Regions from separate parts of the Streptomyces sp. ADI95-16 genome, predicted to be linked through region 3. Evidence: riboswitches for the same ligand, from Rfam matches in the RefSeq annotation. Region 3 holds a riboswitch; each other region holds the start of a gene.
The links. A riboswitch is a leader RNA that binds a small molecule or an ion and turns the genes downstream of it on or off. The one in region 3 is predicted to bind cobalamin.
Positions count from the first base shown of each region.

Region 1: it holds a riboswitch for cobalamin, as region 3 does, so the genes downstream of both, EES41_RS25410 (energy-coupling factor ABC transporter permease) here and EES41_RS30625 (CoA-acylating methylmalonate-semialdehyde dehydrogenase) in region 3, are expected to answer to the same signal.
Region 2: it holds a riboswitch for cobalamin, as region 3 does, so the genes downstream of both, EES41_RS34695 (hypothetical protein) here and EES41_RS30625 (CoA-acylating methylmalonate-semialdehyde dehydrogenase) in region 3, are expected to answer to the same signal.

Region 1 covers NZ_CP033581.1:5,647,172-5,654,862, reverse strand. Annotated here, with positions in the region: gene EES41_RS25425 (L-serine ammonia-lyase) at 1-1,272, shown strand, start outside; gene EES41_RS25420 (hypothetical protein) at 1,443-1,958, shown strand; gene EES41_RS25415 (flavodoxin family protein) at 2,023-2,763, opposite strand; cobalamin riboswitch at 2,941-3,136, shown strand; gene EES41_RS25410 (energy-coupling factor ABC transporter permease) at 3,165-3,878, shown strand; gene EES41_RS25405 (energy-coupling factor ABC transporter substrate-binding protein) at 3,878-4,228, shown strand; gene cbiQ (cobalt ECF transporter T component CbiQ) at 4,232-4,981, shown strand; gene EES41_RS25395 (energy-coupling factor ABC transporter ATP-binding protein) at 4,978-5,811, shown strand; gene EES41_RS25390 (PadR family transcriptional regulator) at 5,862-6,431, shown strand; gene EES41_RS25385 (EF-hand domain-containing protein) at 6,480-6,692, opposite strand; gene EES41_RS25380 (YncE family protein) at 6,847-7,691, opposite strand, start outside.
Region 2 covers NZ_CP033581.1:7,785,650-7,793,340, forward strand. Annotated here, with positions in the region: gene EES41_RS34675 (ABC transporter ATP-binding protein) at 1-409, opposite strand, end outside; gene EES41_RS34680 (energy-coupling factor transporter transmembrane component T) at 406-1,602, opposite strand; gene EES41_RS34685 (hypothetical protein) at 1,607-2,587, opposite strand; gene EES41_RS34690 (prenyltransferase/squalene oxidase repeat-containing protein) at 2,584-5,511, opposite strand; cobalamin riboswitch at 5,728-5,797, opposite strand; cobalamin riboswitch at 5,918-6,056, shown strand; gene EES41_RS34695 (hypothetical protein) at 6,167-7,585, shown strand; gene EES41_RS34700 (DUF4430 domain-containing protein) at 7,671-7,691, opposite strand, start outside.
Region 3 covers NZ_CP033581.1:6,875,360-6,883,050, forward strand. Annotated here, with positions in the region: gene EES41_RS30615 (short-chain fatty acyl-CoA regulator family protein) at 263-1,690, shown strand; gene EES41_RS30620 (cobalamin-binding protein) at 1,728-2,645, opposite strand; cobalamin riboswitch at 2,732-2,911, shown strand; gene EES41_RS30625 (CoA-acylating methylmalonate-semialdehyde dehydrogenase) at 3,136-4,635, shown strand; gene EES41_RS30630 (acyl-CoA dehydrogenase family protein) at 4,632-5,783, shown strand; gene EES41_RS30635 (enoyl-CoA hydratase/isomerase family protein) at 5,780-6,853, shown strand; gene mmsB (3-hydroxyisobutyrate dehydrogenase) at 6,850-7,691, shown strand, end outside.

The sequences.
Region 1 (7,691 bases), 1.2 Mb from region 3:
GGGGTCCTCGCCGAGACCGCGTCCGTCCGTGCGGAGCTCTTCGGCTCGCTGGGCGCCACCGGCCACGGCCACGGCACCCCCAAGGCGGTGCTCCTGGGCCTGGAGGGCCACTCCCCGCGCTCGGTGAACGTGGAGACCGCGGACGACGAGGTGGAGCGCATCCGCCAGAGCGGCCGCCTCCGCCTCCTCGGCACGGAGATAGGAAACGCGCACGAGATCGCGTTCGACGAGCCGAACCAGCTGATCCTGCACCGCCGCCGGTCGCTGCCGTACCACGCGAACGGCATGACGCTCTTCGCCTACGACGCCTCCGGGACCCCGCTGCTGGAGAAGACGTACTACTCGGTCGGCGGCGGCTTCGTCGTGGACGAGGACGCGGTGGGCGAGGACCGGATCAAGCTCGACGACACCGTCCTGAAGTACCCCTTCCGGTCGGGCGACGAGATGCTCCGCCTCGCGAACGAGACGGGCCTGTCGATCTCCTCCCTGATGCTGGAGAACGAGAAGGCCTGGCGCACGGAGGAGGAGATCCGCGAGGGCCTGCTGGAGATCTGGCGCGTGATGCAGTCCTGCGTCGCGCGCGGCATGTCCCGCGAGGGCATCCTCCCGGGCGGCCTGCGGGTCAAGCGCCGGGCCGCCTCCACGGCGCGCCAGCTGCGCACCGAGGGCGACGCGATGATGCACCGCAGCGAGTGGACGACGATCTACGCGATGGCGGTCAACGAGGAGAACGCGGCGGGCGGCCGCGTCGTCACCGCGCCCACGAACGGCGCGGCGGGCGTCCTCCCGGCGGTCCTGCACTACTACACGAACTTCGTCCCGGGCGCGGACGAGGACGGCGTGGTCCGCTTCCTCCTCGCGGCGGGCGCGATCGGCATGCTGTTCAAGGAGAACGCCTCGATCTCCGGCGCCGAGGTCGGCTGCCAGGGCGAGGTCGGCTCGGCCTGCTCGATGGCGGCCGGCGCCCTCGCCGAGGTGCTGGGCGGCACCCCGGAGCAGGTCGAGAACGCGGCCGAGATCGGCATGGAGCACAACCTCGGCCTGACCTGCGACCCGGTCGGCGGCCTGGTGCAGATCCCGTGCATCGAGCGCAACGGCATGGCGGCGGTCAAGGCCGTCACGGCGGCCAAGATGGCGATGCGCGGCGACGGCAGCCACAAGGTGTCCCTGGACAAGGTCATCAAGACCATGAAGGAGACCGGCGCCGATATGAAGGTCAAGTACAAGGAGACCGCCCGCGGCGGCCTCGCGGTCAACGTCATCGAATGCTGACGACGGCCGGCTGACCCGCTGACCTGCTCGGAGAGCCCCACCGCGGCCGCGCGCCCGGTGGGGCTCTTCGCCGTCCGCAGGGCCGCCGCGGCTCCGGTGGAACCGCCGGGGCGCCGGAGGTGTCCTTAGCGATGACATCGGTCCCCGTCTCTGGAGAAACAGGGGGCGTCATGAAGCACCTCCGCCGCCGACAGATCACCGCCCTGGCCACGGGCATGTTGCTCGCCGCCGGGATCTCGCTCGCCGCGCCGGCCTCGGCCGCCGCCGCGACCGGCTCCGCCCGCACGCAGACCCCGCTCGTCGTCAATGCCCGCTGGGGCGGGCACTGCACGTACGACCGGCTCGTCATCGACGTCAAGGGATACGTCCCCCAGGTCACCGTCACGCCCGTCACCCACCTCGTCTACGACGGGTCCGGCAAGCCCGTACCGCTCGCCGGGAAGTACTTCCTGGAGGTCCGCCTGCATCCCGCGGCGGGTCACGACGACGCCGGGCAGAACGTGTACCAAGGGCCCAAGCTCGTCAAGATCTACCTGCCCAAACTCAAGGGCATGGCCCTGACCGGCGACTACGAGGGGTACGTGACCTTCGGCGCCGCCTTCGACACCAAGCCCTCCTACACCTCCTCCGTCCTGCACGGGCCGGAGCGGTTCGTGCTGGACGTCGCGCACCCGAACGTGTGCTGAGCGTGCGGGGACCCGGCGCCGTGGCGGGCGCCGGGTCCCCGTTCTCCTCGCCCGCCTCCCCCGGCTAGCGGTGCTCGGGGTTCGGGAAGTCGAAGCGGCAGCCCGCGTCCCAGAGGGAGCGCTGGTTGCCGTGCGCCGGGATGCCGCCGCCCCGCTTGAGCAGCGCGGCCAGGTGCATGAGGTTCCAGGACATGAAGGCGGTGTTCCGGTTGGTGAAGTCGTTCTCGGGGCCGCCGGAGCCCGGGTCGAGGTACGAGGGACCGGGCCCGGCCTCGCCCATCCAGCCCGCGTCGGCCTGCGGGGGGATCGCGTAGCCGAGGTGCTGGAGGCTGTAGAGGATGTTCATGGCGCAGTGTTTGACGCCGTCCTCGTTGCCCGTGATGAGCGCGCCGCCGACCCGGCCGTAGAAGGCGTACTGGCCCTGGTCGTTGAGGATCGAGGAGCAGGCGTAGAGCCGCTCGATCACCCGCTTCATCACCGAGCTGTTGTCACCGAGCCAGACGGGCCCGCAGAGCACCAGGATGTCGGCGTCCATGATCTGGCTGTAGAGCACCGGCCACTGGTCGCTCTCCCAGCCGTGCTCGGTCATGTCGGGCCAGACACCGGTGGCGATGTCGTGGTCGACGGCACGGATGAGGGAGGTCCGGGCGCCCGCCGCCGCCATGACGGCGCGGCTCTTGTCGATCAGGCCCTCGGTGTTGCTGGTCTCGGGCGAGCGTTTGAGCGTGCAGTTCACGTAGACGGCGGTGAGGTCGCCGTAGTCGGGGGGCTGCGCGGTGTCGAAGGTCTGCGGGGTGTCGGCCACTCCCCCACCCTGCGAGCCTCCGAGGGCCCCCGCCACCGGACGGAGCCCATCCGGGCGGGGCGGGCTCGCGGACCTGCCGGCTCGCGGGCCCGCGGACGTGACCGGCGGACAGACCGGCGGATTCCGGCCATCCGACCGGCGTGATCGGCGCGGGTTGTTACCGGTCCGTGCGGCCGACTAGGGTCAGCTGGCCTTGGTGTTCGGGAAATCGGTGCGAAACCGGTGCGGCCCTCGCCACTGTGATCGGGAAGTCCGGCTCCACTCCGTAGGGAAGCCACTGGGCTCGCGCGGGAGACCGTACGACCCCGGGAAGGCGGAGCCGGGACAACAGCACCCGTGAGCCAGGAGACCGGCCGGGGCGCGTTGTCCATCCACGAGGTGCTGGAGAGGTCTCCCCACTCATGCATATAGCCGAGGGGTTTCTGCCCCCGCTGCACGCGGTCGCCTGGGGCGCCGCGTCCGCTCCCTTCGTCGTCCACGGCGTCCGCGCCCTCACCCGCGAGGTGAAGGCCAACCCGGAGAGCACGCTGCTGCTCGGCGCGTCCGGCGCGTTCACGTTCGTGCTCTCCGCGCTCAAGATCCCGTCGGTGACGGGCAGCTGCTCGCACCCCACCGGGACGGGGCTCGGCGCGATCCTGTTCCGGCCGCCGATCATGGCGGTGCTCGGCACGATCACCCTGCTGTTCCAGGCGCTGCTGCTGGCGCACGGCGGGCTCACCACGCTCGGCGCCAACGTGTTCTCCATGGCGATCGCCGGGCCCTGGGCCGGGTACGCCGTCTACCGGCTGCTGCGGAAGTTCGACGTCCCGCTGATGGTGACCGTGTTCTTCGGCGCCTTCTTCGCCGACCTGGTCACCTACTGCGTGACCTCGGTGCAGCTGGCGCTCGCCTTCCCGGACCCGGGGAGCGGGTTCCCCGGCGCGCTCGCCAAGTTCGGCGGCATCTTCGCGGTCACGCAGATCCCGCTGGCCGTGAGCGAGGGCCTGCTGACGGTGCTCGTGATGCGGCTGCTGATGCAGTCGAGCAAGTCGGACCTGGTCCGGCTCGGCGTCGCGAAGCTCACGGGCGGCGGCGCCGGCGCCCGTACCGGGAACCAGCAGGAGGCGGCGGTCTGATGAGCCGGAACGCGAAGATCAACACCCTGCTGCTGCTCCTGGTGGCGGCGCTGGCCGTGCTCCCGCTCGCGCTGGGGCTGGGCGAGGGCAAGGAGGAGCCGTTCGCGGGGGCCGACGCGCAGGCGGAGGCGGCCATCACCGAGCTCAAGCCGGACTACGAGCCCTGGTTCTCCCCGCTGTACGAGCCTCCGTCCGGGGAGGTGGAGTCCGCGCTGTTCGCGTTGCAGGCGGCGCTCGGCGCGGGCGTGCTCGCGTACTACTTCGGCGTGCGCAAGGGACGCCGCCAGGGCCTCGCGCAGGCGGAGCGGCAGCCCGCCCCGCAGGCCGCCGCCACCACCCCGGAGGCGTAGGCGGTGCTGCCGATCGACGTGGCGGCGCACGGCAGCCGCTGGCGCCGCCGCCACCCGCTCGAAAAGGGCCTGCTCGGGGTCGGTCTCACCGTCACGGCCGTGGCCCTGCCGCCGTGGCCCGGCGGGCCGCTGGTGGCCGGCGCCACCCTCGCCGTACTGCTCGGCCCCGCCGGGGTGCCCGGGCGCCGGCTGTGGCGGGCGTTCCGGATCCCGCTCGGGTTCTGCTTCACCGGGGCTCTGCCCCTGCTGGTCGCCGTCGGCGGCCCGGCCGGGCTGGTCTCCTGGGCGCCCGACGGCCCCCGGCACGCGGCCGAGCTGCTGCTGCGGACCTCCGCGGCCTCCCTCGGCGTGCTGCTGTTCGCGTTCACCACGCCCGTCTCGGACGTACTGCCCCGGCTGGTCCGCGCGGGGGTTCCGGCCCCGGTGGTGGACGTGGCGCTGGTGATGTACCGGATCGGGTTCCTGCTGCTGGACTCGATGGCGCAGGTCCGGCGCGCCCAAGCGGCCCGCCTCGGGCAGACCGGCCGGGCCGCGGTGTGGCGTTCGCTGGCCGGGCTCGCGGCGACCTCCTTCGTACGGGCCTTCGACCGCGCCGGGCGGCTCCAGGAGGGGCTGGCCGGGCGCGGCTACGACGGCGCGCTGCGCGTGCTCGTACCGGAGGCGGCGCTGTCGTGGCGGTTCCTCGCGGCGTCGGGGGCCCTGCTGGGCACCCTGATCGCCGCCACCCTCGTACTGAAGGAGCTGTATCTGTGACGCGGTTGGTGGAGCTGGTCGGCGCGGGCTACGCGTACGAGGACGGGCCGGCGGTGCTGTCCGGCGTGGACTTCGGGATCGCGGCGGGCCGCGCGCTGGTGCTGCTGGGCCGCAACGGCAGCGGCAAGACCACGCTGATGCGGCTGCTGAGCGGGGGCCTGAAGCCGGGTCCGGGCGAGCTGCGGCTCGACGGCGCGGTGGTGGCGCACGACCGGGCGGGGCTGACCCGGCTGCGGACCTCGGTGCAGCTGGTGGTCCAGGACCCGGACGACCAGCTGTTCGCGGCCTCGGTGGAGCAGGACGTCTCCTTCGGCCCGATGAACATGGGCCTGCCCGCCGGGGAGGTACGGGCGCGGGTGGACTCCGCCCTGGCCGCGCTGGACATCACCGCGCTGCGGGACCGCCCGACGCACCTGCTCTCGTACGGCCAGCGCAAGCGGGCGGCGATCGCGGGCGCGGTGGCGATGGCGCCGCGCGTGCTGATCCTGGACGAGCCGACGGCGGGCCTGGACCCGGAGGGGCAGGAGCGGCTGCTGGACGCGCTGGCGGGCCTGCGCGCGGCCGGCACCACGGTGGTGATGGCCACGCACGACGTGGACCTGGCGGTCCGCTGGGCCGACGACGCGGCGGTGCTGACCCCGTCGGGCATCCGGTTCGGTCCGGCCGGGACGCTGCTGGCGGACCCGGAGCTGCTGGTCTCGGCGGGCCTGCGCCAGGCGTGGTCCCCGGCGGTGGCGGCGTTCCTGCGGGCCCGAGACCTGCTGGCCGGGGACGCCCCGGGCCCGAAGACCCCGGAGGCCCTCGCCGCCTGGGCCCGGGGTCGTCCCTGACCCGCTCCCGCGCGCGGGTGCCGGGCCTCCCGCGAACCTAGGATGGCCGCATGTCGCTCCCGCACGCCATCCTCACCGCCCTGCTCGAAAAGCCCTCGTCGGGGCTGGAGCTGACCCGGCGGTTCGACAAGTCGATCGGGTACTTCTGGTCCGCGACGCACCAGCAGATCTACCGGGAGCTCGGCCGGCTGGAGGAGGCCGGGCTGATCCGGGCGCTGCCCAGCGAGGTGCCGGTACGGGGGCAGAAGAAGGAGTACGAGGTGCTGCCGGACGGCAGCGCGGAGCTCGCCCGGTGGGTCGGCGAGCGGCAGGATCCGAAGACGGTCCGCGATCCGCTGCTGCTGCGGATCCGGGCGGCGGCGGTGGTGGGACCGCAGGGGCTGGAAGCGGAGCTGCGGCGCCATCTGGGTCTGCACCGGCGGCAGTTGGAGACGTACGAGGCGATCGAGGAGAAGGACTTCCCGCCGGGCCGGCGCTCGGACGAGGACCGGCTGCACCGGCTGGTGCTGCGCGGCGGCATCGCGCTGGAGACCTTCTGGCTGACCTGGCTGGAGGAGGCCCTCGCCGAGGTGGAGGAGATCGCCCTCCCGGCGCCCGGCGCCGGGGGCGGCACGGCCTGACGCCCCCGCCGGCCCGGCAGGGGCGGGCGGGGGGCGGCGCGGGGCCGGCTACTTGTTCAGGGAGGCCCAGAACTCGTCGAAGCTCAGCAGGCCGTCGTGGTTGGCGTCCTTGGAGGCGACCACGGCGTCCGCGACGGAGGCGGTGACGAAGGCGTCACCCATCGCCTTCATGGCCGCGCTGTACTCGTCGGCCGTGATGAAGCCGTCACCGTTCACGTCGAACTTGTTGAACGTCGCCCGTGCGCTCTCGATGTCCGCCACTGGGTCCACCCCTTCTTGGTGCTTGTTGACCGGCCCAGGGTAGCGGCAGCCCCGGCCCGCCCCCGCCGCGGGTCCCGCTCGGCCGGCGGACGCGGCGACGGTGATCGGCAAGGGGTCCGCAAGGGATCGGCAGGGGCCGCTCCGCCGGACCGGGCTACCGGAAGATGCCGGTGTGCCCCAGCGAGTAGCGGCCGGGCTGCGGGTAGACGGCCAGGCCGTGGGGGCCGCCGCCGACCTTGATCTTGGCGAGCTGCCGCCCGGACGTCGTGTCGATGGCGTAGACCTCGCCGTTGTAGCGGCCGGACAGCCACAGCACCTTGCCGTCGGCGGAGACGCCGCCCATGTCGGGGCTGCCGCCGTCGGGCAGCTCCCACTTCTTGGTGAGCTTGTTCTGGGTGAAGTCGAAGACGGAGATGCTGGCCTCGCCGCGGTTGGAGACGTACATCTCCTTGGAGTCGCGGCTGATGTACAGGCCGTGGCAGCCCTTGCCGGTGGGCAGCAGCTTCGGCACGTCGAACGCCTCGCCGCTGAGCACCCACATGCCGTGCGCCATCATGTCGGCGACGTAGAAGGTCTTCCCGTCCGGGGAGATCTTGACGTCCTGCGGCATCGCCCCCTCGAACGGCAGCTTCTGCTGGCCGATCACCTCCATCCTCTCGGTGTCGACCTTGAGCAGTTCGCCGGAGAACTCGCAGCTCACGATGAAGTAGCGGCCGTCGGCGGAGAAGTCGGCGTGATTGACGCCGGCGCAGGTCACCGGAACGGTCTTCACCCGGCTCATGGTGTGCGGATCGCGGAAGACCAGCTCGCGGTCCATGGAGGCCATCACGACCGCGTACTTGCCGTTCGGCGTGAAGTACAGGTTGTACGGGTCGTGCACCTCGACGGGGGCGCCGGCCTCGCCGGTGGCCGGGTTGATCGGGGTGAGCGTGTGGCCGCGGTTGTTGTTGACCCACAGGGTCTTCATGTCCCAGGACGGGACCACGTGCTGGGGCTGGA
Region 2 (7,691 bases), 910 kb from region 3:
GGTGGCGCAGGTCCGCGAGGCCGAGGAGGTCCAGGGTCTCCTCGACGCGCTTGCGCATGGTGGCGGGTGGCACCGCCAACTGCTCCATCGCGTAGGCGAGTTCCTCCTCGACGGTGTCGGTGACGAAGCCGTCGAGCGGGTCCTGCCCGACGACCCCGACCACGTCGGCGAGTTCGCGCGGCGGGTGTTCGGCGGTGTCGCGTCCGTCGACGGTGACGCGGCCGTAGAGGGTGCCGCCGGTGAAGTGCGGTACGAGTCCGTTGACGGCGCCGAGGAGGGTGGACTTGCCGACGCCGGTGTGGCCGACGACGAGACACAGCTCGCCCTCCTCGACGGTGAGGTCCACCTCGCGCAGGACCGGTTCGGCCGCGTCGTCGTACTGGACGGTGACCTGGTCGAAGTGGATCATTTGGGTTCCTCGTTGCGCTGTACGGGGACGGGTGCGGATACGGTCGCCCGGACGGGAGCGGTCGGGGGCGGGGCGAGGAAGCCGGCGGCTCCGGCGAGCAGGATCGCCGCCGCCGGCACGAGCGGCAGGGTCGGCCAACTAAGCGGGTAGATCGAGGGGTTGAGCTCGGCGGCGTTGAAACCGGCATTGCTGAACAGCAGGACGGCCGACACCACCCCGCACCCGGCGACGGTCCACTCCGCGGCCCGCCACGGGTCGGGCCGGTAGGTCGTACGGGTGATGCGGCGCCCGCCGAGCCGGAGTCCGGCGAAGCACAGCAGCGCGCCCGCTCCCATCGTGGGGAGCCCGAGCAGTTTCGGCGCGGTCGCGTCGAGGAGCCCGTACGCGCCCGCGCACAGCCCGCACATGCCGAGCAGCATCAGCGCACCGGTCAGGCGCCGGGAGCGGCGGGTGGCGGTCCCGGCGCGGCCGTAGCCACGGGAGTCCATGGCGGCCGCGAGCCGCAGCGAGCGTTCCAGGGCGTCCTCCAGAACGGGGACGATGATGCCGCGCAGGGCGCGCGGGCCCTTGGGGCGGCCGGCGCGCAGCCTGCGGGCGCGGTGCACGCGCTGGACGCTCGCCACCAGTTGGGGCGCGACGCTGATGGAGACGGTGACCGCGACGCCCAGCTCGTACAGCGCGCCGGGCAGGACCCGCAGGGCCCGTTTGGGGTTGGCGAGGGTGTTGGCCGCGCCGATGCAGCACAGCATGCAGGCGAGCCGCAGTCCGTCGGTGGCCGCGGAGAGCAGCGCTTCGAGGGAGACCGGACCGCCGAGCTGGATGCCCGCGTACCAGTCGGGGGTGGGGATGTGGGGGAGGGAGAAGAGGAAGTGGTCCCGCGGGGTGATGCCGGTGGCGAAGACCGCCCGGAAGGTCACCCGGATCGCGACGACCGTGAGGGCCAGGTAGAGGTAGTACTTGAAGCCGCGGGCCCAGGGGGCCTCGGTACGCCGCATGGTGATGACGTAGCCGAGGACCGCGAGGACGAGGAACAGCAGCAGCGGGTTGTTGGTGCGGCTGACGGCGGTGGCCAGGGCGAGCGCCCAGATCCACCAGGCGACCGGGTGCAGGGTGCGGGGCAGACGGTGGCCGCCCGGGTCCGGCGCGGTGCCGGACCCGGGCGGCGTGGCCGCGGCCGTGGTGGTGCGTGACACGCGGCTACTCCGTACGACGGCGGCGCTTGGCCGCGAACACGGCGGCGGCGCCGATCAGCAGCACCAGCGCCCCGGTGGCGACGGCGGGCAGGTACGAGCCCGCGTCGTGCTCGGCATCGGCGGCCGGCGCCGCCTCGACCACCTGGGGCCCGGGGGCCTGAGCGGCCACCGCTCCCGTACTGGTCGACGGCGACTGCGATGGCGACGGCGACACCGAAGGCGAGGGTGAGGGTGAGGCGCTCCCGGCGGGCGGGGCCGAGGCCGAGGGGGAGTCGGGGGCGGACGGGACGGGGGCCGCCGCGCCCTGCGCGGGCGGGGCCGCCGCAGGGGGTGTGCGGTCGGCCGGCGGCGGGTTCTCCGGCCTGGGGCCCGTGTTGACGTCCGGCGGCAGGGGAGCCGCCGTACGGGTGTCCTTCGGAGCCGGAGCCCCCGCGGGCTGGGTGTTGTGGGCCCGCAGCTGATCGGGGGTGACCGTGGGCTTGCCCTCGGTGCCCTCGATGTTCGTCCCGCCGAAGATCCACAGGTCGACGCTGCCCGGCTTCGGCTTGTAGAGCATCGCGCCGAGCTGGCTGTACTCCCAGGTGTTCTGCCCCGGGTTCGCATGCCAGTACGACCAGTACGCGGAGGCAGGCGGGGTCAGGACGCAGTCGTCCTGCTGCGGGGTCGGGTACTGCTTGCCGCCCTGGTGGCCGCTGTAGCCGATGCGGCAGATGAAGGCGGGTCCGTCGTGGCCGGTGCCGGTGGTGGCCCAGCCGCCCTGGTTGAGGAGCTCGTAGCCCGTGGTGGGCGTGGTGCCGCAGGAGCGGTAGACGGGCCCGCCCCAGTGGCTGAAGTCCACGGCGAGCACGACTCCGGAGGAGGTGGTGCACTGGCCCATCGCCTGGGGGGCGGCCCCGGCCGGGCCGACGGTGGCGGCGAGGGCCGCCACCGTCAGCCCGAGGGCCGCCGTCAGGCGGGCCAGGGCGCGTGTGACGCGGGAGCTCATCGGTCCTCCTCCGCAGGGTTGCGGCGCGTACGGGCCATGACGACGAGCCGCCATCCGGCCAGGGTCAGTACGGCCGCGGCGCCGGCCAGCGCACCGACCTGGACGCCGGTGGAGGCCAGGACTCCGCCCGAACCGCCGGTCACGACCGCGCTGTTGCCGCCGGCGGAACCGGTGGTGGTGCCGGTACCGCCGGCACCGCCGGAGGCGCCCGAACCGCTGCCGGAGCTGCCGGAGCTGCCGGAGTTGCCGCCGGCGGAGCTGGTGCCGTTGGAAGCGCTCGGGCTTTCGCCAGGGGTGATGATGACGGGAGTGCCGCTGGTGCCGCCGGATCCGGTGGTCCCGCCCGTACCGCTGGTCCCGCCCGTGGTGTTGCCCGTGCCGCCCGTCCCACCGGTGCCGCCGGTGCCGCCCGTACCGCCGGTGCCGCCCGTGCCGCCCGTTCCCGTCGAGGTGCTGGGGATGGGTTCGGGGGTGGTGCCCTCCAGGCTGCGGGTCAGGGTGGCGAAGGAGATGCCGGTGGCGCCGCCCACCGCCTGGGTGGAGGCGCGGACGTCGGAACCGGGCTGGCCGCCCTTGGCGACGTTGAAGCCGCCGTCGGTGTTCTGCTGGGTCACGAGGAACTTACGGGCCTTGCCGATCTGGGCGCCGTACTTCGGCGCGTCGAGGGACATGCCCTGGATGGCGAGGGCGGCGGAGTTGACCGAGTTGCCCGACGCGCCGGGGAAGCCGCCGTCGTCCTTCTGCTGGGTGGCCAGCCAGGCCAGCGCCTTGTCCACGGCCGCCTGTGCCTTGGCGTCCGGAAGCAGGTCGAGGGCCATGGCGGCCATTGCGGTGGAGTCGACCTCGGCCCCGCTGGACGTCCCGATCAGACTGGGCCAGGCACCCGAGGACTCCTGGAGGCTCTCCAGGTACGCGATCGGCTCGGCCGCCGCGGCACCGTCACCGGCGCGGACCTGGGCGATGATGCCGAGGGACTGGGAGAACACGGACGGGGCGTTGGTGTAAGCGCCCTTGGCGGCGCAGCTCCGGTCGGGCGCGGTGCTCGGGGCCGGGCAGACGGCCTTGGCGAGGGCGGCGATCAGGTCCTGTCCGCCGAAGGCGCGCGGGTTGCGGCCGACGGCCTCCGCGAGGACGGCGGTCTTGCCGATGGAACCCCCGCCGGCGTGCTTGGTGCCGATCAGGGTCCAGTCGTGGACGCCGCGCCCCTTGCCGTCCTTGCCGCCCTTGTCGAGGAAGTCGACGACGTTGCGCAGGGTGGCGTTGTCCTGGCCGGTGGCGGCCAGGGCGTAGGCGCCGTCGATGGTCAGACCGTAGTCGGCGAAGCCGCTGCCGGGCGCGTTCTCGTAGTAACGGCCCTGGATCAGACGGGCCTTGTCGGTGAGGTAGGCCGTCCCCTTCTTCGCGTCAGGCCCCTCGCCCGGCGCAGCCGTCGGCGGAACCGCCGGCGGGGTGGTCAGCGTCACCAGGTCGCTCTTGGCGGCGGCGAGCACCACCGGCGCGGCGGCGAACACCCGCGCGTCGGTCTCGCCCTCCTCGAAGCCGAAGCCGCCCGCGGGGAGTTGCTGCTTGGAGAGCCAGAAGAGGCCCGCGTCCGCGTAGGGCGTGTCACCGAGGGCGCGCAGCGCCTGGGCGGCCCGTGCGGTGGCGGCCGGGGCGCCGGTCGTCATGTACGAGGCGGAGGGCCAAGCCCCGGTCGCCAGCTGGGACTTCCTCAAGTAGGCCCGGGCCTTCGCGACCGCCGCGTCGTGGCCGCCGGCCCGCTTGAGGGCCAGGGCGATGAGCCCCGTGGAGGCGGCGTCGCTGTCGCACCATCCGCCGGAGCGGATGAGGATGCCGGTGAACCCACCGTCCTCGCACTGGAGGCCGGCCAGCCGGTTCACGGCGTCGGCCGGGGGCGTCACGCCGCCGTTCAGCAGGGCGATGACGGCCATGGCCTGGGCGTCCGACTGGCCGGTGGTGCGGAAATCGCCCTTGGTGAGGCAGCCGTCGACCGTCTCGCCGTCACCGATGTCCCGGGGACAGACGTACTTGACCAGGTCCCCGAGCAGGTCGTGCCCGCCGAAGGCCCGCGGATCCCTGCCGGTGGCCTCGGCGACGAGCGCGAGGCGCGCCGCGGCGGTGGCGTCGGGGATCCCGTCCTTGCCGACCGGGTAGGCGTACGCGTCCGTCTGCGCGGGCGTGGCGAGGAAGTCGGCGGCCTTGCGGGCCGTCGCGCTCTTGGGGTCGGCGCCCGCGAGCGCGTAGACGGCCTCGGTGGTGAGGAAGTGGTTCGCCGTCGTGGCGCCCTCGTCGACGACCCTTTCACCGTCGGTCAGTTGCCCGGTGAGCCACCGGGTGGCGGCGGGCAGGTCCACGGTGCCCGGCGGCACGGTGGGCGGGCCCGTGGGCCCGGTCGGGTCCGGGCTGGGGCCGCCGCCTGCGGCGCGTACGTCGTCGGGGGAGAAGGTGGGCTTGCCGGAGGTCCCGCCGATGTCCGTACCGCCGAACACCCAGGCGTCCACGTCGCCGTCCTTCGGCGTGCGGGCCATCGCGCCGAGGGGGCTGTAGGTCCAGTTCTTCTGGCCGGGCGAGGCGATCCAGTACGACCAGTAGGCGGTCGCCTGCGGTGTGAGGACGCAGGCCTCTTTGTCCGGAGTCGGGTACTGGGTACCGGAGTTGAAGGAGCCGTTGCCGATGCGGCAGATGAAGGCGGGGCCGTCGTGGACGGTGCCCTCGGTGGTGAAACCGGCGTCCCGGAGCAGTTCGTAGCCCGTGGTGGGCGTGGTGTCGCAGCCGCGCTCCACCTTGCCGCCGAACGGGCCGAAGTCGACGGCGACGACGGCGCCGGCCGTGGCGGTGCACCCCTCGATCGGGTCGGCCGCCGCGGACGTCGTCCCGGTGACGAAGACCGCGCTCGCGCCGAACGTCAGCAGCGCCGCCGACATCAGCGACACCAGCCTCATTCTTCCCGTGCGTCGCTCTGCTAGCTCTGCGGTCCCCACCACGGCCCCTCGTGTCAGCCGGGCGGACCAGTGCGTGGCAAAGGGCTTCCCGCACGCACGGAGCGCGGTGCGCAATGCGCGGTGCGCAGGGCGCGGAAGAAGCCTTCGAACCACGCCGTAGTCCGCGACGGCGTTTCTCGCTGCAAAAACCTGGCTCCAGGCATTCCGGCTCGCCCGGCGATGCCGGGCCTACGGTTGCGGGTCAGCGCCGGATTCAGACCGGCTTCCCCTGGAGCTGAGTGCTTATCAGTCGGAGTGGAACACGCTGATAAAGGCAGCGTCAAGGTGTCTTGCATCTCATCCAGGAGCGCTCCCGGCGGGTCCGGGCGGCCCGTCTCGCGGTGGCTGGCGGACCCTTGATCACTCGGGTAGCGTCCTGGGCTGCCAGATGGGGGAATCCGGTGGGAAGCCGGAGCTGACGCGCAGCGGTGTGGGACGGCGGGGGCCGTCTCCGAGCCCGAATGCCCATACGGCGATGCAGTACAGGAAGCCGTACCACGCGTTCCGGGCGGCGGCCCTCCGGCATGCCCGCCCGTGCGTCCGCACTGGACGTGGAGCGCCGGATGAGGTCGGCGTCCGCCGATTCCAGGAGCAGGCCATGTCCCGTCCCCGTCCCCGCACCTCCCGCCGCCTCGCGCTCGTCGTGCCCGCAGCGCTCGGCGCCTTCGCGCTCACCGCGCTCCCCGCGTCCGCGACCTCGTCACCCGCCCAGATCGCCACCTCCAAGACCAACGGTGTGGCATACCTCAAGTCCCTCCAGGCGGCTGACGGTTCGTACGCCGGCTCCGGCCTGTCCAACGAGTGGGCGTTCAGCACCTTCGCGGCGGCCGGCACTGCCGTCGTCGACGTCTACCCGGGTGGCGACACGACGAAGAACGCTCGCACCGTCTACCGCAACCTGCTGTCGACGGCGGGCTGGCCGCAGGCCTCCCCGGTGGTCACGGACTACGAGCGCGGCACCCTCAACGCGTACGCCGCCGGCATCGACCCTGCCCGCGTGTCCGCCTCCCGCAACCTCGTCGCCAACATCTACTCCTACTGGCAGACCGCGGAAGCCGGCTACTTCGGCCCGTCGGGCAACTTCAACGGCACGGTCTTCGCGGCCCTTTCGCTGGGCGGCGCCAAGACGCAGGCCGGCGGCGCCCGTGTCCCGCAGGCGCTGACGGACTCGATGGTCGCCCGCATCCGCGCCAACCAGCACGTGGACGGCGGCTGGACGTACCAGAAGGGCGAGGGCAATCCGACCGTCCTGAACTCCGCGGGCGACGTCGACATGACCGGCGCCGCCATGGCTGCCCTGTGCGTGTCCGGCGTACCGAACACCGACACGGACGTCGTCCAGGCGAAGAACTTCCTGAAGGGCACGCTGGTCTCCGGCAGCGGTGCCTTCAACTCCCTGTACGGGGTGAACACCAGCTCCAACGGCTGGGGTGTCGCCGGTCTCAACGCCTGCGGATTCAACCCGCAGACCGGGGACTTCCTCACCGGCAGCGGCAAGACCCCGATCGACTTCCTGATCGCCAATCAGTACAACCCGGCGGGCGGCTTCAAGTACAAGCCGTCCGACACCGTGCCCTCCGCCTACTCCTCCATCGACGCGCTGCGGGCCGTCGCGGGCGGCGGCTTCACGACGGCCCCGCCCGTTCCGGTCACCCCCGGGGCCCCGCAGTGGGTCGCCCAGTCCACCTTCACCGCCGGTACGGCCACCCAGCTGGCGCTGACCGTCGACGACGGCGCCGGCAGCCTCAAGGTGTGCTCGGTCGCCTTCACCCCGACCGGTACGACCACCACCCTCGGGGACGTCCTGAACGCGGCGACCACCGCCGCGACGCCTTCCGGCTGCGTCACGAGCGTGACCCCCTCGTCGGGCACCGGCACCGTCACGGCCGTCAACGGCAAGGCCAACAGCGGCTCCAACACCTGGAAGGTCAGCGTCGACGGCTCCGCCTTCGCCGGCGCGGCCCGCAACAAGGTCGTGGGCGTGGGCGACACCATCGCCCTGCGCTGGGGCGCCTGACCTCCGGACCCCGGTCGGTGCTGCGGGCCTTCGGGACCGCAGCACCGACCGTGTGCGAAAGCGCCGGCCGGGCGAACGTGCCGTACTAGAAGGCCGTCCAGGTGAA
Region 3 (7,691 bases):
GTCCGTCATAGGTGCGAAGAAATGGCACGGTGTGCCGAATTCAAGATCGCGGCCCGCCGTCCATCCGGGGAACGAGCGGAGCAATGTTGCTGCCACCGGGCGTCCGGCGGGCCGCAGGACGACTCTCCCAATGACACCCAGTGCCATCAACCGTGGACGAATGCCAAGTTCTGCGAATCTTTCCGGGGTCGTTTGCCAAGTGTGCGAAGGTCCGGTGAGGGGCTTTCTCGCCTAGGCTGGCGACCGACACGAGGGGGACGCGGTGAGCAAGACCTACGCGGGAGCGCGGCTGCGCAGGCTGCGCGAGGAGCGCCGCCTGAGCCAGGCCGACCTGGCCCGGATGCTGGCGATCTCGCCCAGCTACCTCAACCAGATGGAGCACGACTCCCGCCCGCTGACCGTGCCCGTGCTGCTGCGGCTGACCGAGGCCTTCGGCGTGGACCCGGGCTTCTTCTCGGAGCGGGACACCAGTCGGCTCGTGGCCGACCTGCGCGAGGCGCTGGCCGGGGAGGTCGCGGCGGCCCGGGTGTCCGCCTCCGACCTCGCGGAACTCGCCTCCCGGATGCCGGCGGTCGCGCAGGTGCTGCTGGACCTCGGGCGGCGCGGCCAGCTGCTCGCCGAGGGGCTGGCGGGCGCCGCCGACGGCCGCGACGCCGGAGCGGGGCCGGCGACGGGGGCCGGCCCGGGCGCCCCGCGCTCACCGCACGAGGAGATCCGGGAGTTCTTCTACCGCCGCCAGAACTACCTGCACGACACCGACCTCGCCGCCGAGGAGCTGGCCCGCGCCATCGGGATCCGCCGCGGCGACGTCGTGCGCGCCCTCGCGGCGCGGCTCGCCGAACGCCACGGGGTCCGGCTGGCCGCCGACTCCGAACGGCTCCACCACTACGACGACTCCGCCCGCGTGCTCCACCTCTCGGCCCGGCTGCGGCCCGGCCAGCAGGCGTTCCGGATGGCGACCCAGCTCGCCCTGCTGGAGTACGCCGACGAGCTGGACCGGCTCGCCTGCGAGGACTTCCCGGCCGGCTCCACCGCCCACGCCCTGGCCCGGATCGGCATCGCCAACTACTTCGCCGCCGCGCTGATCCTCCCGTACCGCGCCTTCCACACGGCCGCCGAGGAGTTCCGCTACGACATCGAGCGGCTCACCGACCACTTCGGCATCGGCTACGAGACGGTCTGTCACCGCCTGAGCACCCTTCAACGCCCCAGGCTGCGCGGGGTCCCGTTCTCCTTCGTCCGCGTCGACCGCGCCGGGAACATGTCCAAGCGGCAGTCCGCGACCGGATTCCACTTCTCCCGCGCGGGCGGCACCTGCCCGCTGTGGAACGTCTACGAGGCCTTCGCCGCGCCCGGCCGGATCCACGTCCAGGTCGCCGCCATGCCGGACGGGCAGCGCTACCTGTGGACGGCCCGCGCCCTGACCCGGCACCGGGGCGGCTGGGGCGAGCCCGGCAAGACGTTCGCGATCGGGCTGGGCTGCGAGATCCGGCACGCCTCGCGGCTCGTCTACTCCGACGGCCTCGACCTCGGCAACACCGCGGCGGCCACCCCCATCGGCATGGGCTGCCGCATCTGCGAACGCCTCGACTGTCCGCAGCGCGCCGTCCCGCCGCTCGGGCGGCCGCTCGCCGTCGACGAGAACACCAGCACCTTCGTCCCGTACCAGGTGGCCGACCGGGCGCGCTGAGGCCGGGGGCGGGGCCGCAGGGGCCCGGAGGCGGCGGTCAGCCCAGGCGGAAGGCCTCCGCCGGGGTCACCGGGGCGCCCGCCGCGACCCCGTGCAGGACCTGCGCCAGCACCTCCGCGCCGCGCACCACCCGGGGCCCCGGCCGGTTGAAGTACGCGGGCCCGTCCAGCACCCACACCGCGCCGGCCCGTACCGCGGGCAGCTCCTCCCAGCCGGGCAGCGAGGTCAGCAGCTCCCGCTCGCGCAGGGTGCGCTCCGGTGCGAACCCGCAGGGCATCAGGAGGAGTACGTCGGGGCGGGCGGCCCGGACCGCCTCCCAGTCCATCGGCCGGGTGTGCTCGCCCGGGGCGGCGAGCAGCGCCTCACCGCCCGCGTGCGCGATCTGCTCGGGCACCCAGTGACCGGCCGGCCAGAGCGGGTCGAGCCACTCGATCGCCACCACCTTGGGCCGCGGCCGCCGGCCCGCCGTCCGCTCGCGCACGGCCTCCAGGCGCTCGGCGAGGACCGCCCGGCGCTCCCGCGCGTGCTCCCGTACGCCGAGCAGCTCGCCCACCGTGACCAGGCAGTCCAGTACGTCGTCCAGGGTGCGCGGCTCCAGGCTCAGCACCCGGGGCCCGCCGTCCAGGACGCGCACCGCCCGGCTCGCCCCCGCGTAGGAGACGGCGCAGACGTCGCACAGGTCCTGGGTGAGGACCACCTCGGGCCGCAGCGCGCCCAGCGCCTCGGTGTCGAGGGCGTAGAGCGAGGACCCGCTGTGCGCGGCGCCCCCGACCGCGGCGGAGATCTCCCGGCTGCTCAGATCGTCCGGGGAGAACCCGGCGGAGGTCACCACCGGCACCCCCGCCACCGCCCGCGGCGGCCAGTCGCACTCGTGCGTCCGGCCCACCAGATCGGCGGCCAGACCGAGCTCGGCGACGATGTCGGTGGCCGCGGGGAGCAGCGAGACGATGCGCATTCCTCGACTGTAGGCCTTGGTCCGGGGACCCTTCACACCCGTCCGCGCCGCGAGTGGGGGTGGACTTACTAGGACGTCCAACTATATGTTCGTGACAAGCCCGCGGTGCAGGGAAGCCGGTGTGAATCCGGCGCGGTCCCGCCACTGTGACCGGGAAGTGCGCTCTTCAGCAGTACAGGCCACTGACGGAATCCATCCGTCGGGAAGGCCGGAGAGCGTGCGTTGATCCGGGAGTCAGGATACCGGCCGTGGGGTGTTCCGTGTTGTCCACGAGGATGGAGCAGACACGCATGGCACCGGTACGTGACCACGGCCCAGGTGATCCGGCGGAGTATCCGAAGTACGCGGCCCTGCCCGCGCGTTCGTGACTCGACGAAGGCCTCCGCGCCTTCACTGTCCCGCGGTCCGCCCCGCGGCGCGCACCCCGATCGGTGCGCCGCCGCCGTCTGCCGCGCCTTCCTCGGATCTCACCTGACGAGAGCAGGCTTCGATGGTCCGCGAGCTCACCCATTTCATCGGCGGAAAGCACACCACCGGAACGTCCGGTCTCTTCGCCGACGTGTACGACCCCAACACCGGCGCGGTCCAGGCCAGGGTCCCCCTGGCCGGGCGCGCCGACACGGAGGCCGCGATCGCGGGCGCCGAGGAGGCGCAGGCCGATTGGGGCCAGTGGAACCCGCAGCGGCGCGCCCGCGTCATGCTGCGCTTCCTCCAGCTCGTCGAGGGCGAACGCGACGCGCTGGCCCGGCTGCTGTCCGCCGAGCACGGCAAGACCGTCGCCGACGCGCACGGCGACCTGCAACGCGGCCTGGAGGTGGTCGAGTTCGCCGCCGGGATCCCGCACCTCCTCAAGGGCGAGTTCACCGACAACGCCGGCACCGGCATCGACGTCCATTCCCTGCGCGCGCCGCTGGGCGTGGTCGCCGGGATCACCCCGTTCAACTTCCCCGCGATGATCCCGCTGTGGCAGGCCGCCCCGGCCCTGGCCTGCGGAAACGCCTTCATCCTCAAGCCCTCCGAGCGCGATCCCTCCGTACCGCTGCGGCTTGCCGAGCTGTTCCTGGAAGCCGGTCTGCCGCCCGGCGTGCTCAACGTGGTCAACGGCGGCAAGGAGGCCGTGGACACCCTGCTGGAGGACCCCCGCGTCCAGGCCCTCGGCTTCGTCGGATCCACCCCGATCGCCGCGCACATCTACGCCACCGCCGCCGCGCACGGCAAGCGCGCCCAGTGCTTCGGCGGCGCCAAGAACCACATGATCGTGATGCCCGACGCCGACCTCGACCAGGCCGTGGAGGCGCTCATCGGCGCCGGCTACGGCTCGGCCGGCGAGCGCTGCATGGCCATCGCCGTCGCCGTCCCGGTCGGCGAGGAGACGGCCGACAGGCTGGTCGGCAAGCTGAAGGAACGGATCGCCGCCCTGCGCATCGGCACCTCCGACGACCCGGAGGCCGACTTCGGCCCCCTGGTCAGCCAGGACGCCCTCGACCGCGTCCGGCGCTACGTGGACATCGGCGTCAACGAGGGCGCCGAACTCATCGTGGACGGACGCGGGTTCACCCTGCCCGGCCACGAGAACGGCTACTTCGCCGGAGCCACCCTCTTCGACCGGGTCGCCCCCTCCATGCGGATCTACCGCGAGGAGATCTTCGGCCCGGTGCTCTCGGTGGTCCGGGCCGCCGACTACGAGGAAGCCCTGCGCCTGCCCACCGAGCACCCGTACGGCAACGGCGTCGCGATCTTCACCCGCGACGGCGACACGGCACGCGACTTCACCCGCCGGGTCGGCGCCGGCATGGTCGGAGTCAACGTCCCCATCCCGGTCCCCGTCGCCTACCACACCTTCGGTGGCTGGAAGCGGTCCGGCTTCGGCGACCTCAACCAGCACGGGCCGGACTCCATCCGCTTCTACACCCGCACCAAGACCGTCACCTCGCGCTGGCCCTCCGGGGCCAAGGAGAGCGCGAGCTTCACCATCCCGACGATGGGATGAGCGCCGTGACCACCCTCACCGAGGACCAGCTCGCCCTCGCCGAGGTCACCCTCGACTTCGCCCAGGACCACCTCGCACCGCACGCCGTCGCCTGGGACAGGGACAAACACTTCCCCGTCGACGTGATCAGGCGGGCCGCCGCCCTCGGCCTCGGCGGGGTCTACGTCCGCGAGGAGCAGGGCGGCAGCGGACTCACCCGGGCCGACGGCGTCCTCGTCTTCGAGACCCTCGCCACCGGCTGCCCCTCCATCGCCGGATACCTGTCCATCCACAACATGGTCGCCTGGATGATCGACCGGTACGGGGACGCGGCCCAGCGCCGCCGCTGGCTGCCCGGCCTCTGCACGGCCGACACGCTGGGCAGCTACTGCCTCACCGAGCCGGGAGCCGGCTCCGACGCGGGCGCCCTGCGCACGCGCGCCGAACGGGACGGCGACCACTACGTCCTGACCGGCGTCAAGCAGTTCATCTCCGGCGCCGGAGCCGCGGGCGTGTACATCGTCATGGCCCGGACCGGAGAGGCGGGGCCCCGGGGGATCTCGGCCTTCGTCGTCGAGCGGGACGACCCCGGGGTCTCCTTCGGCGCCAACGAGCAGAAGATGGGCTGGAACGCCCAGCCCACCCGGCAGGTCGTCCTCGACGGGGTGCGCCTGCCCGCCGACCGGCGGCTCGGCGCGGAGGGCGAGGGCTTCCGCATCGCCATGAACGGCCTCAACGGCGGCCGCCTCGGCATCGCCGCCTGCTCGCTGGGCGGTGCGCAGAGCGCGCTGGACCGCAGCCTGTCCCACCTCGCCGACCGGGCGGCGTTCGGCGCCCGGCTCCTCGACGCCCAGGCGCTCCAGTTCCGGCTCGCGGACATGGCCACCGAGCTGGCCGCCGCCCGCGCGCTGCTCCGTACGGCCGCCGAGGCCCTCGACGCGGGCGATCCGAAGGCCGCGGAGCTGTGCGCGATGGCCAAGCGGTTCGCCACCGACACGGGCTTCACCGTGGCCAACGAGGCGCTGCAACTCCACGGCGGCTACGGCTACCTCAGCGAGTACGGCATCGAGAAGATCGTCCGCGATCTCCGTGTGCACCAGATCCTGGAAGGGACCAACGAGATCATGCGCGTCATCGTCGCCCGCGGGCTCACGGAGGCCCTGCGATGAGCGGAGAGGAAGAGGTCCTCGTCCGCGTCGAGGGCCGGGCCGGCCGACTGGTGCTCAACCGCCCGAAGGCCCTCAACGCCCTCAGCCACGCCATGGTGCTGCGGATCGAGGAGGCCCTGACGGCGTGGCGCGAGGACCCCGCCGTGGAGACGGTGGTGATCTCCGGAGCGGGGGAGCGCGGGCTCTGCGCCGGCGGTGACATCCGGGCGATCTACGAGGACGCCAGAACGGGCGGCAGCGCCTCGGCGGACTTCTGGCGCGACGAGTACCGGCTCAACGCGCTGATCGCCCGCTACCCGAAGCCGTACGTGGCGCTCATGGACGGCATCGTCATGGGCGGCGGGGTCGGCGTCTCGGCCCACGGCGCCGTGCGGATCGTCACCGAACGCTCCCGCGTCGCGATGCCGGAGACCGGCATCGGCTTCGTCCCCGACGTGGGCGGGACGTACCTCCTCGCGCTCGCGCCCGGCGAGCTCGGCACCCACCTGGCCCTGACGGGCGCCCCCGTCGGCGCCGCCGACGCGCTGCTCTGCGGCCTCGCCGACCACTTCGTACCGTCCGAACGACTCGCAGCGCTGGTCGCGGACCTGGCCCGGGCGCCCGTACACGACGCCCTCGCCCCGTACGTCGGCCCGGCCCCGGACGGCGAACTCGCCTCCCACCGCGAGTGGATCGACCACTGCTACGCGGCCGACACGGTGGAGGAGGTCATGGCCCGGCTCCTCGCCAGTGGCGTCCCGGCGGCGAAGGAGGCCGCGGCCACCCTGGCCGCCAAGTCGCCCACGGCCCTGAAGGTCACGCTGGCCGCGCTGCGCAGTGCCCGCCGGCTCGGACCGCTGGAGCGCGTACTGGAGCAGGAGTACCGCGTCTCCTGCGCGGCCCTGTCCTCGCCCGACCTGGTCGAGGGCATCCGCGCCCAGGTCATCGACAAGGACCGCGCCCCCCGCTGGTCACCCGCCCGGCTCGCCGAGGTGACGGAGGCCGACACGGCCCGCTACTTCGCCCCGCTCGGCGACCACCACGAGCTGGCCCTCGCCTCGACCGATTCCTTCCAGGAGGTGCCCTGGTGACCACCGTCATCGCATTCGTCGGCCTCGGCCACATGGGCGGCCCGATGGCCGCCAACCTCGTCGCGGCCGGTCACCGGGTGCTCGGCTTCGACCTCGTCCCCGACGCCCTGGCCACCGCATCCGCGGCGGGGGTGGAGATCACGGACTCCGCGCGGGCCGCGGCGGCCGAGGCGGACGTGGTGATCACCATGCTGCCCGCGGGCCGGCACGTCCTCGCCCTCTACCGGGACGAGGGGCTGCTCGCGGCCGCGAAGCCCGGCACCCTGTTCGTCGACTGCTCCACCATCGACGTCGCCGACGCCCGCGCCGCACATGAACTGGCCGTCGCCGCCGGGCAGCGGGCGCTCGACGCACCGGTTTCGGGCGGCGTGATGGGCGCCGAGGCGGCCACGCTCACCTTCATGGCCGGCGGTGGCGAGGCCGAATTCGCCCGGGCCGAGCCGCTCCTGGCCGCCATGGGCAAGAAGGCGGTGCACTGCGGGGGAGCGGGCGCCGGACAGGCCGCGAAGATCTGCAACAACATGATCCTCGGCATCTCGATGATCGCCGTCAGCGAGGCCTTCGTCCTCGGCGAAAGCCTCGGCCTGTCCCACCAGGCGCTCTACGATGTCGCCTCCACCGCCTCCGGCCAGTGCTGGGCGCTCACCACCAACTGCCCCGTCCCCGGCCCGGTCCCGGCCAGCCCCGCGAACCGCGACTACCGGCCCGGATTCGCCGCCCCGCTGATGGCCAAGGACCTCGGACTCGCCGCCAACGCCCTGCGCGCCGGCGGCATCGACGCCGGACTCGGCCTGCGCGCGGCCGAGATGTACGCCGCGTTCGCCGAAGCGAGCGGCGC